Regions from separate parts of the Bacillus halotolerans genome, predicted to be linked through region 1. Evidence: predicted binding sites of a transcription regulator. Region 1 holds the regulator's gene; the other holds the start of a gene.
What was found. The regulator Rex, encoded in region 1, represses fermentation and respiration genes when NADH is low (regulators of the CRP and FNR family bind a similar motif). The targets are predictions, from matches to a motif close to TTGTGAAATATTTCACAA.
Positions count from the first base shown of each region.

Region 2: DIC78_RS12300 (YwiC-like family protein) is a predicted target of Rex. The motif match lies at 5,092-5,109, and genes of this name have one in related genera.

Region 1 covers NZ_CP029364.1:1,351,650-1,359,384, reverse strand. Annotated here, with positions in the region: gene rimI (ribosomal protein S18-alanine N-acetyltransferase) at 1-160, shown strand, start outside; gene tsaD (tRNA (adenosine(37)-N6)-threonylcarbamoyltransferase complex transferase subunit TsaD) at 153-1,193, shown strand; gene DIC78_RS06825 (ABC-F family ATP-binding cassette domain-containing protein) at 1,421-3,349, opposite strand; gene moaC (cyclic pyranopterin monophosphate synthase MoaC) at 3,476-3,988, shown strand; gene DIC78_RS06815 (redox-sensing transcriptional repressor Rex) at 3,985-4,632, shown strand; gene tatAY (sec-independent protein translocase protein TatAY) at 4,654-4,827, shown strand; gene tatC (twin-arginine translocase subunit TatC) at 4,834-5,592, shown strand; gene DIC78_RS06800 (DUF4305 domain-containing protein) at 5,638-5,829, opposite strand; gene DIC78_RS06795 (CPBP family intramembrane glutamic endopeptidase) at 5,826-6,560, opposite strand; gene groES (co-chaperone GroES) at 6,799-7,083, shown strand; gene groL (chaperonin GroEL) at 7,130-7,735, shown strand, end outside.
Region 2 covers NZ_CP029364.1:2,402,854-2,410,588, forward strand. Annotated here, with positions in the region: gene DIC78_RS12280 (YwiB family protein) at 26-454, shown strand; gene argS (arginine--tRNA ligase) at 451-2,121, shown strand; gene DIC78_RS12290 (nitrate/nitrite transporter) at 2,256-3,443, shown strand; gene DIC78_RS12295 (fumarate/nitrate reduction transcriptional regulator Fnr) at 3,554-4,270, shown strand; gene DIC78_RS12300 (YwiC-like family protein) at 4,303-5,022, opposite strand; gene DIC78_RS12305 (cyclic nucleotide-binding domain-containing protein) at 5,166-5,642, shown strand; gene DIC78_RS12310 (nitrate reductase subunit alpha) at 5,798-7,735, shown strand, end outside.

The DNA.
Region 1 (7,735 bases):
AAAAGAGGCGAGGCGGCTTTCGCTTGAAGTGAGGGTTTCCAATCACCCTGCTCAAAGTTTATATAAAAAGTTCGGGATGCAGCCCGGCGGAATAAGAAAGAACTATTATACTGATAACGGGGAAGATGCGTTAATTATGTGGGTGACGATAAATGAATGAGCAAAAAGATCTTTATATATTAGGAATCGAAACGAGCTGCGATGAAACGGCAGCAGCTATTGTCAAAAACGGAACAGAAATCGTCTCGAACGTTGTGGCCTCTCAAATTGAAAGCCATAAACGATTCGGAGGGGTTGTGCCGGAAATAGCATCAAGACATCATGTGGAGCAAATCACTTTAGTGATCGAAGAGGCTTTCCGTAAAGCAGACATGACATATCGTGACATAGATGCGATTGCAGTTACTGAAGGCCCGGGATTGGTGGGAGCACTGCTAATCGGGGTAAACGCCGCTAAAGCATTGAGCTTTGCGCATCATATTCCGTTAGTTGGAGTCCATCATATAGCGGGCCATATCTACGCAAACCGTTTGGTAGAAGAGATTGTTTTTCCAGCGCTTGCATTGGTCGTTTCCGGCGGCCATACGGAATTGGTTTATATGAAAGAACACGGTTCATTTGAAGTAATCGGGGAAACACTCGATGACGCAGCAGGGGAAGCTTATGACAAAGTGGCGAGAACAATGGGTCTCCCGTATCCAGGCGGACCGCAGATTGACAAGCTTGCGGAATCAGGGAATGACACTATTCCTCTGCCTCGCGCATGGCTTGAAGAAGGTTCTTATAATTTCAGCTTTAGCGGGCTGAAATCAGCTGTGATCAATACGCTTCATAACGCGGCTCAAAAAGGACAGGAAATTGCGCCGGAAGATCTTTCTGCCAGTTTTCAGAATAGCGTCATTGATGTCTTAGTGACAAAAACGGCACGCGCTGCAAAAGAATATGGTGTCAAACAGGTTCTTTTGGCCGGCGGAGTAGCTGCAAACAGAGGACTCAGAGCTGCGTTACAGAAGGAATTTTCCCAGCATGAGGGGACGGCGCTCATCATTCCTCCGCTATCCTTATGTACGGATAATGCTGCAATGATTGCTGCGGCCGGTACAATTGCTTTTGAAAAAGGGATTCGCGGATCATATGATATGAATGGCCAGCCTGGTCTTGAACTGACTTCTTACCAGGGTCTCACGACATAATGGCGTGAGGCTTTTTTATTGTTATTAACAGATAATTCTCAATTTATCCACATATCTGTGAGTAATTATAGAGATATAGATGGGTAAAGGGGTTGAGAGGCTGTTAATAAAGTGGATAAATTCAGAATATTTTGTGGATATTGTGTATAAACCGCTTTCTTCGTTTGCTTATAAGGTTATTTTCTGTGGATAAAAAGCACCTCTAAAAAAGAGGTGCTTGACTTTTTTTAATCTTCTTCTGTGGATAGTTCTTCCCATTCTGATAATAGGTTTTCCAATTCTTGATTGAGTTTCTCGTTGTCAGCGTGGATGGCTTGTACCTTTTCGTGGTCCTGATATACTTCCGGATCACAAAGTAATTCATCATTGTGACTGATTTTTTCTTCTATGGTTTGAACTGTCGTTTCAATTTCTTCTATGCGTCTGAGTCGTTGTCGTTCTTTCTTTTTCCATTCTTTTTCTTCCTCATAAGAACGTTTAGAGTCGGATTTCATTGCAACCGTGGCTTTTTCAGTTTCCTCTTGCTGTTTCATTTTCTCCAATTCCAGCTGCTGTGTTTTTTTCTCTGTATAATAATCGTAATCTCCGAGATATTCTTCAATATGGTTTGGAGAAAGCTCATATACCCTTGTTGCGATTCTATTAATAAAATATCTGTCATGTGAGACAAATAACAATGTGCCCGGATAATCGATCAAGGCGTTTTCGAGAACTTCTTTGCTGTCTAAGTCAAGATGGTTCGTCGGCTCATCAAGAATGAGAAAGTTAGCTTTTTGCAGCATCAGCTTTGCCAGGGCCACTCTTGCTTTTTCGCCTCCGCTTAGGGAATGGACGGGTTTAAGCACATCATCCCCGGAGAATAAGAAATTTCCGAGGCACGTTCTGATTTCTTTCTCTTGAAGCTCCGGATACTCGTCCCACAGCTCATCAATGACGCGTTTAGAGGAGGTCAGCTCAGCTTGTTCCTGGTCATAGTAACCGATACTGACATTTGAGCCGTACGCTATTGTTCCCTGATCCGGCTTCAGTGTGTTTATTAATGTTTTGAGCAAGGTTGATTTTCCGATTCCGTTGGGACCTACAAGAGCGGCGCTTTCTCCTCTTGGAAGCCTAAACGAAACATCTGTCAGAAGCGGCGGCTGGTTTTCATAGCTGATGGTCAGATCCTGAACCCGCAGGACCTCGTTCCCGCTCTGTTTTGTAATGTCGAAATGAAAATTTGCTGATTTTTCGTCGCCGAGCGGTTTTGACATGACGTCCATCCGTTCAAGCTGTTTCCGCCGGCTTTGTGCTCTTTTTGTCGTTGAGGCTCTCGCTAGATTTCGGTCTACAAAGTCCTGCAGCTTGGCGATTTCATCCTGCTGTTTTTCATACAGCTTAAGATCCTTTTCATATTGGGCAGCTTTTTGGTCTAGATAAGCGCTGTAGTTGCCGTGATACTTTTTGCTTTCTGATCTTGATACCTCGTACACCTGGTTCACCACTTTGTCCAAAAAGTAGCGGTCGTGAGAAACAATCAGAATGGCGCCTGAATAGCCTTGTAAATAATGTTCAAGCCATGTCAGCGTATCAATGTCCAGATGGTTGGTCGGCTCATCTAGAATGAGAAGGTCGGGCTGTGTTAACAGAAGCTTACCCAAGGCCAGTCTTGTTTTCTGACCACCGCTTAGGCTTTGCACCTGTGTTGAATCGTCAAAATGGCTGAAGCCGAGACCGTGCAGCACAGATCTGACATCTGCTTCATATTGATAGCCGCCTTTATCTTTAAATTCCTGCTGAAGGCGGTCGTAGGTTTTCATGATGCTTTCCAGTTCACTTGGGTCAGCTGCCGCCATTTTTTCTTCTATGTTTCGCATTTCTTTTTCCATCGCTTTTAAGTGATCAAAAACAGTCAGCAGCTCTTCTTTTATGGTAAGCTTAGAATCCAAGCCGGTATGCTGGGCCAAATAGCCCATTGTGATATCTTTCGGCTTGATCATTTCACCCTTTTCATATGAAAGGTGACCTGCGATAATTTTAAGGAGTGTAGATTTCCCAGCGCCGTTTCTTCCTACAATAGCGACGCGATCACGGTTTCTGACTTCCAGCTTTATATTGTTTAAAATAGTATCAGCACCAAATGATTTGGAAAGCTGATTAATTTGTAAGATCATCATATTATTTCACCTCTGCTATAATAAGTTAAGTGTAGCTTATGAACCAGAACTCAGCAAACAATACATTGGCCGAATAAGACATAGAGAAGAAAATAGTGTATGATCTGTTTAAGGAGAGTTTTTACTATGAATGGATTTTCTCATTTTAATGAACAGGGCAGAGCCCAGATGGTGGATATCAGCGAAAAATCTTCGACTGTCCGTACTGCGGCGGCTGTATCAAGCGTACACATGAAGAGTGAAGTGTACGAGAAAATAAAAAGCCATGGTATCGGCAAAGGAGATGTACTTGCTGTCGCTCAGGTGGCGGGTATTATGGCTGCGAAACAAACATCAAATATCATCCCGATGTGCCATCCGCTATCCTTGAGCGGGGTCGATATTTCGTTTGACTGGAAAATAAAAGAAACAGAAGTTATACTTCATATAAAAGCACAGGTCAAAACGAAAGGGAGTACAGGTGTGGAAATGGAAGCGCTAACTTCTGCATCGGTGTGTGCCCTTACTGTTTACGATATGTGCAAGGCGCTTGATAAGGGGATGGTCATCGGCCCTACCTGCTTGCTGGAAAAGACAGGCGGGAAAAACGGTGACTTTAAAAGAGAACTATCCGAGTATAATTTGGAGGACCAAAAATGAATAAGGATCAATCAAAAATTCCGCAGGCGACGGCAAAACGGCTGCCGCTTTATTATCGCTTTTTAAAGAATCTGCATGCGTCAGGAAAACAGCGTGTATCATCCGCTGAACTCAGCGATGCCGTAAAGGTTGATTCTGCCACGATTCGCAGGGATTTTTCCTATTTTGGAGCTCTTGGCAAAAAAGGATACGGATATAATGTCGATTATTTGCTGTCATTTTTCCGAAAAACGCTGGATCAGGATGAAATGACAGACGTTATCTTGATTGGTGTCGGAAACTTAGGAACAGCGTTTCTTCACTATAATTTCACAAAAAATAATAACACAAAAATTTCTATGGCTTTTGATATAAATGAGAGTAAAATAGGAACTGAGGTAGGCGGTGTGCCCGTCTTTAACCTCGATGATCTTGAAAAGCATGTAAAAGGCGAATCAGTTGCCATTTTGACAGTGCCCGCAGTTGCGGCCCAATCGATTACCGACAGATTGGTTGCGTTAGGGATCAAGGGTATTCTTAATTTTACGCCGGCCCGTTTGAATGTGCCGGAACACATTCGAATTCATCATATAGATTTAGCTGTAGAGCTTCAGTCACTGGTTTATTTCTTGAAGCATTATTCTGTTTTAGAGGAAATCGAGTAACCGGAAAGGAGGAGCCCAAATATGCCGATCGGTCCTGGAAGCCTTGCTGTTATCGCAATCGTTGCTCTGATTATCTTTGGCCCCAAAAAGCTGCCTGAGTTGGGAAAAGCGGCTGGAGACACACTTCGTGAATTCAAAAACGCTACTAAAGGATTAGCGAGTGATGATGAGGAAAAAAAGAAAGAGAATCAGTAAGTTAGGATGACACAAATGAAAGTGAATCAAATGTCGCTGCTGGAGCATATTGCGGAGCTTCGAAAACGATTGCTGGTTGTGGCGCTGGCGTTTGTCGTTTTCTTTATCGCGGGATTTTTTTTAGCGAAGCCGATTATAGTGTATCTGCAAGAAACGGATGAAGCGAAGGAGCTCACGCTCAATGCGTTTAATCTGACAGACCCGCTTTATGTGTTTATGCAGTTTGCGTTTATCATCGGGATTGTCCTGACTTCGCCGGTTATTCTTTATCAGCTTTGGGCTTTTGTGAGCCCGGGCCTCTATGAAAAGGAGCGCAAAGTAACGCTCAGCTACATTCCGATCTCTATTTTGCTGTTTTTAGCGGGTTTATCTTTTTCCTATTATATTTTATTTCCTTTTGTTGTCGATTTTATGAAACGGATTTCTCAGGATTTGAATGTCACTCAGGTGATTGGAATTAATGAATATTTTCATTTTCTTCTGCAGCTGACGATTCCGTTTGGACTGTTGTTTCAAATGCCGGTCATCCTTATGTTTTTGACAAGGCTTGGAATTGTGACACCGATGTTCTTAGCGAAAATCAGAAAGTATGCGTACTTTACGATGCTTGTGATTGCTGCTCTGATTACACCACCTGAGCTTTTGTCTCATATGATGGTGACTGTTCCGCTCTTGATTTTGTATGAAATCAGTATTTTAATATCGAAGGCTGCCTATCGGAAAGCGCAGAAAAGCAGTGCTGCCGATCAGGACGTTTCTTCTTAGCCAACATAAAAAATCCATTTCTCATAGAAGAGAAATGGATTTTCTTTATTTCTGGTTCTTCTTTATTTTAAATGAAAAGGCGAACATCTTAAAAGAAATGCTGATGTTGTATGCAGCGAACACCATCAGCAGGATGGAGTAAAATGACCACATGCTGCCTGGCGAGCTTGCGGCGAGATAAGTAAAGATGCACCCTACGGCAAAGTAGATCATTCCCCACACTATCGGGTTTCTCATGAAAATAATCCTCCAATAATCAATTGCATTTGTGTGCTTTGCTGTTCAAGGTATTTCTGAACAGGCTCAAGCTGCATAATGACGACGAATGTATTCATCATTACATGGGCGAAAATCGGCACCCAAATCCGTTTGGTTCTCGCATATAGAAATGCAAAGGTAAAGCCCATTGCCGTATACAGCAGAAGGTGCGTTAAATCGGCATGAACAATTCCGAAAATAATGGAGCTGATCAGTCCGGCAATAAAGAAATTCGTTTTTTCGTACAGCGCGCCGAAAATGATTTTTCTGAAGATGATTTCTTCTAATATAGGCCCGATGATAGAAGAAACGATAATCATGAGCGGAACTGCCTGAATCACATCCAGGATGGCTTTTGTATTTTCTGATTCTCTTCCGATGCCAAATACATAATATTCAATAGAACCGGCTAATCCTTGAGAGAAAAGGGCGATGAAAAACCCGGCTATCGCCCAAAGGATCGAAAGTCCGACCGAGTCTTTCTTTTCGTTACGCAGCGCAGTTTTAGGCGCGGTTCTGAGAATGAGCAATACAACAATCAGACAGGCAATAAAACTGATGACGGACCATAATCCCTGCGCGTACAGCAGATTTTCTTTTGTGGGCTGTCCTCCCGCATAACCGAATTTAAATAACAAGGGAATCGCAATTACTGCTGAAAACTGCATGATGATATATGTCAAAATAATAAACCAATACTGTTTTCTCAAATGGTATGTACTCCTTTGTTAAATGGGTTTCTTTTGTCTACAGCTATTGTAACATAATTGAATCGGGGGTGAAAAAGCCAAGGGATATCTGAGCTGAAAAGAATGATGTAAGCGTGAAAAAATTTTTATCTTATCACTTGAAATTGGAAGTGAGATTCTTTATTATAAGAATTGTGTTAGCACTCTTTAGTGCCGAGTGCTAAAATTACATATTCATACTATTGAGGAGGTTATTACATTGTTAAAGCCATTAGGTGATCGCGTTGTCATTGAACTCGTAGAATCTGAAGAAAAAACTGCCAGCGGAATTGTGTTACCGGATTCTGCAAAAGAAAAGCCGCAAGAAGGCAAAATCGTGGCAGCTGGTTCAGGTCGCGTGTTAGAAAGCGGAGAGCGCGTTGCTTTAGAAGTAAAAGAGGGCGACCGCATTATCTTCTCAAAATACGCAGGTACTGAAGTGAAATACGAAGGTACTGAATACTTAATCTTACGTGAAAGCGACATTTTAGCTGTTATCGGCTAATTCTTAAATAAACAAATACTTAAAAATTCGAGGAGGTTTCGTACACATGGCAAAAGATATTAAGTTTAGTGAAGAAGCTCGCCGCGCAATGCTTCGCGGTGTTGATGCACTTGCTGATGCTGTAAAAGTAACTTTAGGACCAAAAGGACGCAACGTGGTTCTAGAGAAAAAATTCGGTTCTCCGTTAATCACTAATGACGGTGTAACAATCGCTAAAGAAATCGAACTTGAAGACGCGTTTGAAAATATGGGTGCTAAGCTTGTAGCTGAAGTAGCCAGCAAAACAAACGACGTTGCCGGTGACGGTACAACAACTGCGACAGTTCTTGCGCAAGCAATGATTCGCGAAGGCCTTAAAAACGTAACAGCAGGCGCTAACCCTGTAGGCGTGCGTAAAGGTATGGAACAAGCTGTAAACGTTGCGATCGAGAATCTGAAAGAAATTTCTAAGCCAATCGAAGGCAAAGAATCTATCGCTCAGGTTGCTGCGATCTCTGCTGCTGATGAGGAAGTCGGAAGCCTTATCGCTGAAGCAATGGAGCGCGTAGGCAACGACGGCGTTATCACAATCGAAGAGTCTAAAGGCTTCACAACTGAGCTTGAAGTTGTTGAAGGTATGCAGTTCGACCGCGGATATGCGTCTCCTTACATG
Region 2 (7,735 bases), 1.1 Mb from region 1:
GGAAAGATGAAAAGGACGTGTCAGAATGAAGCAAGAGACACCGATAACAATCCATGTGAAATCTGTGATCGAGGATGACGGAAACGAAGAAGTGATCGAATTCCGCACTACCGGATTTTACTATGTGAAACAGAATAAAGTGTATCTATCTTATTATGAAGAACACGACTTAGGCAAAGTGAAAACGATTGTAAAAGTAAGCGAAGGCGAAGTGCTTGTCATGAGATCAGGCGCTGTCAAAATGAACCAGCGTTTCGTAACTGGAGCTTCCACAATCGCCAAATATAAAATGTCATTTGGTGAGCTTGAGCTGAAAACGAGCACAAAATCGATTCAATCTGATCTCGGCGAAGAACAAGGCCGTATCAGTATCGCATATGATATGCATGTCGGAGACGAGCAGCAGCATTTACATAATATGACGATCACGTATGAGGGAGGAACTCACGCATGAACATTGCGGAACAAATGAAGGACGTGCTGAAAGAAGAAATCAGAGCAGCCGTTCTGAAAGCGGGACTGGCTGAAGAAAGCCAGATTCCAAATGTCATTTTAGAAACACCGAAGGATAAAACACACGGCGATTATTCAACAAATATGGCGATGCAGCTCGCGAGAATCGCGAAAAAAGCGCCGCGCCAAATCGCTGAGGAAATTGTCGCTTCTTTTGATAAAGGAAAGGCTTCTATTGAAAAGCTTGATATCGCCGGTCCTGGTTTTATCAATTTCTATATGAACAATCAATATTTAACGAAGCTGATCCCGTCTGTATTGGAAGCGGGAGACGCGTATGGAGAAACAAACATCGGAAACGGCGAACGCGTTCAAGTGGAATTCGTATCTGCAAATCCGACGGGGGACCTTCACTTAGGCCACGCGCGCGGTGCGGCTGTCGGCGATTCCTTGTGCAATGTGCTTGCAAAAGCGGGTTACGATGTGAGCCGCGAATACTACATTAACGATGCCGGAAACCAGATTAACAACCTGGCGCTTTCTGTAGAAGTCCGTTACTTTGAAGCGCTTGGACTGGAAAAACCGATGCCGGAGGACGGCTACCGAGGTGAGGATATCATTTCAATCGGAAAGCGTCTCGCTGAGGAATACGGCGACCGTTTCGTCAACGAAGAAGAAAGCGAACGCCTCGCATTTTTCCGTGAGTACGGTTTGAAATACGAGCTGGAGAAGCTTCGCGTAGACTTGGAAAACTTCCGCGTGCCGTTTGACGTGTGGTATTCTGAAACATCACTGTACCAAAACGGAAAAATCGATAAGGCGCTGGACGCGCTGCGTGAGAAAGGCCATGTCTATGAGGAAGACGGTGCGACTTGGTTCCGTTCCACAACGTTCGGAGATGACAAAGACCGCGTACTGATCAAAAAGGACGGCACATACACATACCTGCTTCCTGATATCGCCTACCATAAGGACAAGCTTGACCGCGGCTTTGATAAGCTGGTCAACGTATGGGGCGCCGACCACCACGGCTACATCCCGCGTATGAAAGCGGCAATCGAAGCGCTTGGCTATGAAAAAGGAACGTTGGAAGTAGAAATCATTCAGCTCGTGCACCTTTACAAAAACGGCGAGAAAATGAAAATGAGCAAACGGACGGGGAAAGCGGTAACGATGCGCGACCTGATTGACGAAGTTGGCCTGGATGCCGTGCGTTATTTCTTCGCGATGCGCAGCGCTGACACGCATATGGATTTTGACTTGGATCTTGCTGTATCAACATCTAACGAAAACCCTGTGTATTATGCGCAATACGCACATGCCCGCATTTGCAGCATGCTTCGCCAAGGGGAAGAGCAAGGACTTAAGCCGGCGGCAGACCTTGATTTCAGCCCTATTCAATCAGAAAAAGAATATGATCTGCTGAAAACAATCGGCGGTTTCCCAGAGGCAGTGGCGGAAGCGGCGGAAAAACGAATTCCGCACCGTGTGACGAATTATATTTATGACTTGGCTTCAGCTCTGCACAGCTTCTACAATGCGGAGAAAGTCATCGACCCTGAAAACGAAGAGAAAAGCCGCGCGCGCTTAGCTTTAATGAAAGCAACGCAAATCACGCTGAACAACGCGCTTCAATTGATCGGCGTATCGGCTCCTGAAAAAATGTAACCAAGCTGAAAGGACAAAGCCAGAGGGCTTTGTCCTTTTTTTGTTAAAAAATCGTGTGATATAGTTCACAATCTTCTTCGCCGAGTTTTTGTATGATAAGGCTGATTATTGAATCAGTGAAAGGGGCAAGCCGAATGATTAACCGTCAACACTTTCAATTATCGCTGCAGTCATTAAGCTTGGTGGCAGGGTTTATGGTTTGGGTGCTGATTTCGTCACTTATTTCCCAAATCACATTAGATATTCATTTGAGCAAAGGCGAAATTTCCTTGGTAACGGCCATACCCGTTATATTAGGATCGCTTCTCCGCATTCCGCTGGGGTATTTGACCAACAGGTTTGGCGCGCGGATCATTTTTATGATCAGCTTTATATTGCTTTTATTCCCTGTATTTTGGATCAGTATTGCAGATTCCCTGTTTGATTTAATCGCGGGCGGTTTTTTCTTAGGGATTGGGGGAGCCGTTTTTTCCATTGGGGTTACATCTCTTCCGAAGTACTATCCTAAAGAAAAACATGGCGTTGTAAACGGTATTTACGGTGCCGGGAATATCGGAACCGCGATCACTACATTTGCAGCTCCCGTGATTGCTCAAGCGGCGGGGTGGAAAAGTACGGTGCAAATGTATATGGCTCTGTTGGCTTTATTTGCTTTGCTGCACTTTTTCTTCGGTGACCGGCATGAGAAGAAAGTGAAGGTGTCCGTAAAGACTCAAATCAAAGCCGTTTACCGAAATCATGTGCTGTGGTTTCTGAGTCTCTTTTATTTTATTACGTTTGGCGCCTTTGTCGCTTTTACAATCTATCTGCCAAACTTTCTTGTTGAGCAGTTTGATCTGAGTCCTGCGGATGCCGGGCTGCGGACGGCAGGTTTTATTGCTGTATCCACGCTGCTCAGGCCGGCGGGCGGGTGGCTGGCTGATAAAGTGAGTCCGCTCCGCATCCTGATGTTTGTCTTTGCCGGCCTGACATTATCGGGCGTCATCCTGTCGTTTTCGCCGACGATCGGCATTTATGCCTTTGGGGCGTTAACGGTTGCGGTGTGCTCCGGGATTGGAAACGGGACGGTTTTTAAACTGGTTCCTTTCTATTTTTCTAAGCAGGCGGGAATCGCCAACGGAGTTGTGTCTGCCATGGGCGGATTAGGCGGCTTTTTCCCTCCGCTGATCCTGGCGAGTGTATTTCAGGCGACGGGACAATACGCCATCGGATTTATGGCGCTTTCGGAAGTCGCGTTAGCAAGCTTTGTCATTGTCATATGGATGTATTGGCAGGAAAGAATGAAAACACACACAGAGAGAAGCGGGCACAGCGTAAACTGACGGGCCGCCGGCGATTGGGGAATTCACGAGATTGTAAGTTTTTTCTGAAAAGCGCAAATGATTTCACGTTACAATAGATACACAACGTGACTTTTCTTCGAGGTGAGCTCATGAACTTTCTCTCTGTTCGAACATCTGATAAGGATCTTATTTCCAGTGATCTTCATCAATTGCTGGAATCCATCAGCACAAAAAGAAAAATCGAAAAACACACATACCTGTTTCGAGAAGGAATGGATGCAGAAGAGCTTTATCTGATTCAGTCAGGACTCATTGAAATCGGGAAGCTTACGGCTGACGGCAAAGACCTGACGCTTAGAATCTGCCAAAAAAATGATATTGTCGGTGAATTAACACTTTTCACAGAAGAACCGAGATATATGCTCAGTGCAAAAGTACTGGAGGATGGCGAAGTGCTCGTCATCAATAAGAGCAGACTTGAAAAGGAACTTATCCACAACGGTGCTTTGACATTTGAATTTATGAAATGGATGAGCACCCATTTGCGCAAAATTCAATCCAAAATCAGAGACCTTCTTCTTCATGGCAAAAAAGGGGCGCTCTACTCCACCCTCATCCGCTTGTCAAACAGCTATGGGGTGAACCGGAGTGACGGTATTCTCATTAACATTGCCCTGACAAACCAGGATTTGGCAAAATTTTGCGCGGCTGCAAGAGAGAGCGTCAACCGCATGCTGGGGGATCTCCGCAAACAAGGGGTTATTTCAATAGAGGATTCCGGAAAGATTGTACTGCATCAGCGGGACTATTTACGGTGTGAGATTGAGTGCGAAAATTGCCCGTTAGAGATTTGTAATATTGATTAAGAGGAAACAAGGACAGCAATATGTCCTTGTTTTTATCTTGTTAGCCAAATACACATGATGGCGAAAAAGAAGCACGCATTGACGATTTCAAGTATGCCGATCGTTTGAACAGGCCACTTCTTTCCGTGAAAAAACCATGCACGCAAACTGCTGGGGATAAAGGCGAGAACGGCCCATCCACCTCCGAGAGCTGCGGAAAGTAAGGGGAGGATCAGGTGATAGCCCCACGACCAGTAAGCAAATACTCTATTATTCTTCTCCCGGATCACCGACTTCACATAAAATGAACTTCCGATAAAAAACAAAGCAGATTGTGCGAAAATAAACCATGCCCAGCCGTCAAGAGTCTCCGTCCCCAGCCAGCAGCTGGCGAGTCCGCCTGTACAAAAGAATAAGACGCCCGCAAAATCATTCAGCAGCGCTCGTTCATTTTTTAGCCGGGCATAATACACATGAATGAGAAACAGCGGCAGCAAAGAAAAGGCAAGCCAGATAAAAGACGGCTTATGGATGACAGCGGCAAGCAAAAAGCTGCAGGCTGGAAAACTGTAAGAAATTATCCACTTTTGATAGGGTTTGATTTGTTTCTTTTTTAATGCCAGCGTAACAGGATAAACAGCCAAATAAAGAAAAAGCCAGCCTAAAAATAGGGGTATATGCCAAAGAACCGCTCCTCCCTTCACCATACCGAGGCAAAACGGAATCAGCAGCATGGCCCAAGCGCCGTGCTGCTTCGGAATAAGCGCCTTCATCGAAACACTCCTTTCTTGTTTCATTATAAAAGCAAAAATACCGCCAATAAGTGACATTCATCATATCATCTGTGAAATACATCACTGCTGTCATGGATCGGCCGGGCTACACTAAAGCTATCCTTAGCACAGGAGGCTTCCCTATGAATCAGTGTGACTATTTATTTTTTTTGAAACAACTTCCTATGTTTAATGAAGTGCCTCTATCCATTGTCGAAACATTGCTGAATAACGGGACGTTTATCCGCGGTTCATGTGATCAGGATCCATCTTTTCTCCATTCTCAATCCATTTATATTGTATTAAAAGGCAGTATTCGTTTTATTGACAGCAGGCTGCCTGAAGGGTCGCAAACCGTTGCGCTGTGGGAAAAAGGCGATGTGTTTCCCATCGATCAAAAAGGCGGGATGTTTTTATCTCCATTCATTTCAGTCCGAACATCCGATGACATTCTTATGCTCAATATCCCTTTTTACATATTAAAGAAAATCATGTCCTATTATCCGCAGCTGCAGATGAATTTTCTGGTGATGCTCCAGCAAAATGTCTTTTTCTCTTATGAGCTGTTTTTGCGATACATGCATAGATCTCAGGACGAAAACGCTGAGCCCGATTCCTAAAAGGAACCGGGTTTTTTGTTCGGTATTTCCATTCCTTCTTCCTCATGTGAACTTTCTGTGAAAAAAGGGGAGTGTGTGACATAGTTCACAAGGAAACATCCTGCCTCTGTATATAGTGAATTTAGAATACCTGACTCGGAAGGAGTGAAATATTCATGAAAAAAAAGAAAATGAGTCCGTTGTTTAGGAGATTAAACTATTTCTCTCCTATTGAGCATCAATCAAATAAACATAGCCAAACAACCTATGAAGATCGTGATTGGGAGAATGTATACAGAAACAGATGGCAGTACGATAAGGTCGTCCGCTCTACCCACGGTGTCAACTGCACAGGGTCCTGCAGCTGGAATATATACGTGAAAAACGGCATCGTCACGTGGGAGGGTCAAAACTTGAATTATCCGTCAACCGGCCCGGATATGCCTGATTTCGAACCGAGAGGCTGTCCGCGGGGGGCCAGTTTTTCATGGTATATTTACAGCCCGCTCCGTGTGAAATATCCGTACGTGCGCAGTGTGCTGATCAATTTGTGGCGGGAAGCATTGCAGGCTCATCAAAACCCTTTGGAAGCATGGAAATCGATCGTTGAAAATCCGGATAAAGCGAAGTCCTATAAACAGGCGCGGGGAAAGGGCGGCTTTGTGCGCGCTGAATGGCCGGAGGTGCTGAAGCTGATTTCTGCTTCTTTGCTGTATACGGTTATAACATACGGCCCTGACCGGAATATCGGGTTTTCTCCGATTCCGGCTATGTCTATGATCAGCCATGCGTCAGGCTCGCGGTTTATGTCTTTGATTGGCGGCCCTATGCTCAGTTTCTATGATTGGTATGCGGATCTTCCCCCGGCATCCCCGCAAATCTGGGGCGACCAGACAGACGTCCCGGAAAGCAGTGATTGGTACAACTCAGGCTATATCATCACATGGGGCTCCAATGTGCCGTTAACGAGGACGCCGGATGCGCATTTTTTGGCAGAAGCCCGCTATAAAGGCGCTAAGGTCATCTCAATCAGCCCGGATTTCGCGGAATCCTCTAAATTTGCAGATGACTGGCTGAGCATCCGCCAAGGAACAGACGGCGCGCTTGCGATGGCGATGGGTCATGTGATCCTGCAGGAGTTTTACGTTAATCAGAAGACAGAGCGTTTCATAGAGTATGCAAAGCAATATACGGATTTCCCGTTCTTTGTCACTCTAACTAAAGAGGATGGCGTGTATACGGCCGGGCGTTTTCTTCATGCAAAGGACATCGGGCGGCAGACGGAGCATGATCAGTGGAAGCCTGCGGTGTGGAATGAACGTACAAGCGCATTCGCGATCCCGCAAGGAACAATAGGCTCCCGCTGGGACGGCCAAAAGAAATGGAACCTGCACATGATAGATGAAGAAACAGGCGAATCGATTGAACCCCGGCTTTCGGTGCTCGGCATAGAGGACGAAATCGGCACGGTTCGAATCCCTTATTTCTCAAATGAGGGGAACAGAGTGCTTGAGCGAGATCTGCCTATAAAAAAACTGGCGCTGGACAATGAGGATGTGTATGTCACAACCGTATTTGACTTGATTTTGGCTAACTACGGCGTGAATCGGGGGATCGGGGCAAAATCAGCCTGCTCGTATGACGATCCTGAGCCGTTTACGCCAGCCTGGCAGGAGCAGGTGACAGGGATCAAAAAAGAGATGGTCATTAACATTGCCAGGGAATTTGCTCAAAATGCGATCGATACAGAGGGCCGGTCCATGATTATCGTAGGAGCGGGGATCAACCACTGGTTCAACTCAGACACGATCTACCGGGCGGTGTTAAATCTTGTTTTACTGGTAGGCGCCCAAGGCGTAAACGGCGGAGGCTGGGCTCATTATGTGGGACAGGAAAAACTCCGTCCTGCTGAAGGCTGGCAGACGATCGCCAACGCTAAGGATTGGGAGGGGGCGCCAAAGCTGCAAAACGGCACTTCCTTTTTCTATTTTGCGACTGACCAGTGGCGCTACGAGGATCAGCCGGTCAGTGACTTAGCATCTCCGATCGCGGCATCCTCCCGCTACAAGCATCACGCCGACTACAATGTGCTGGCGGCAAGACTCGGGTGGCTT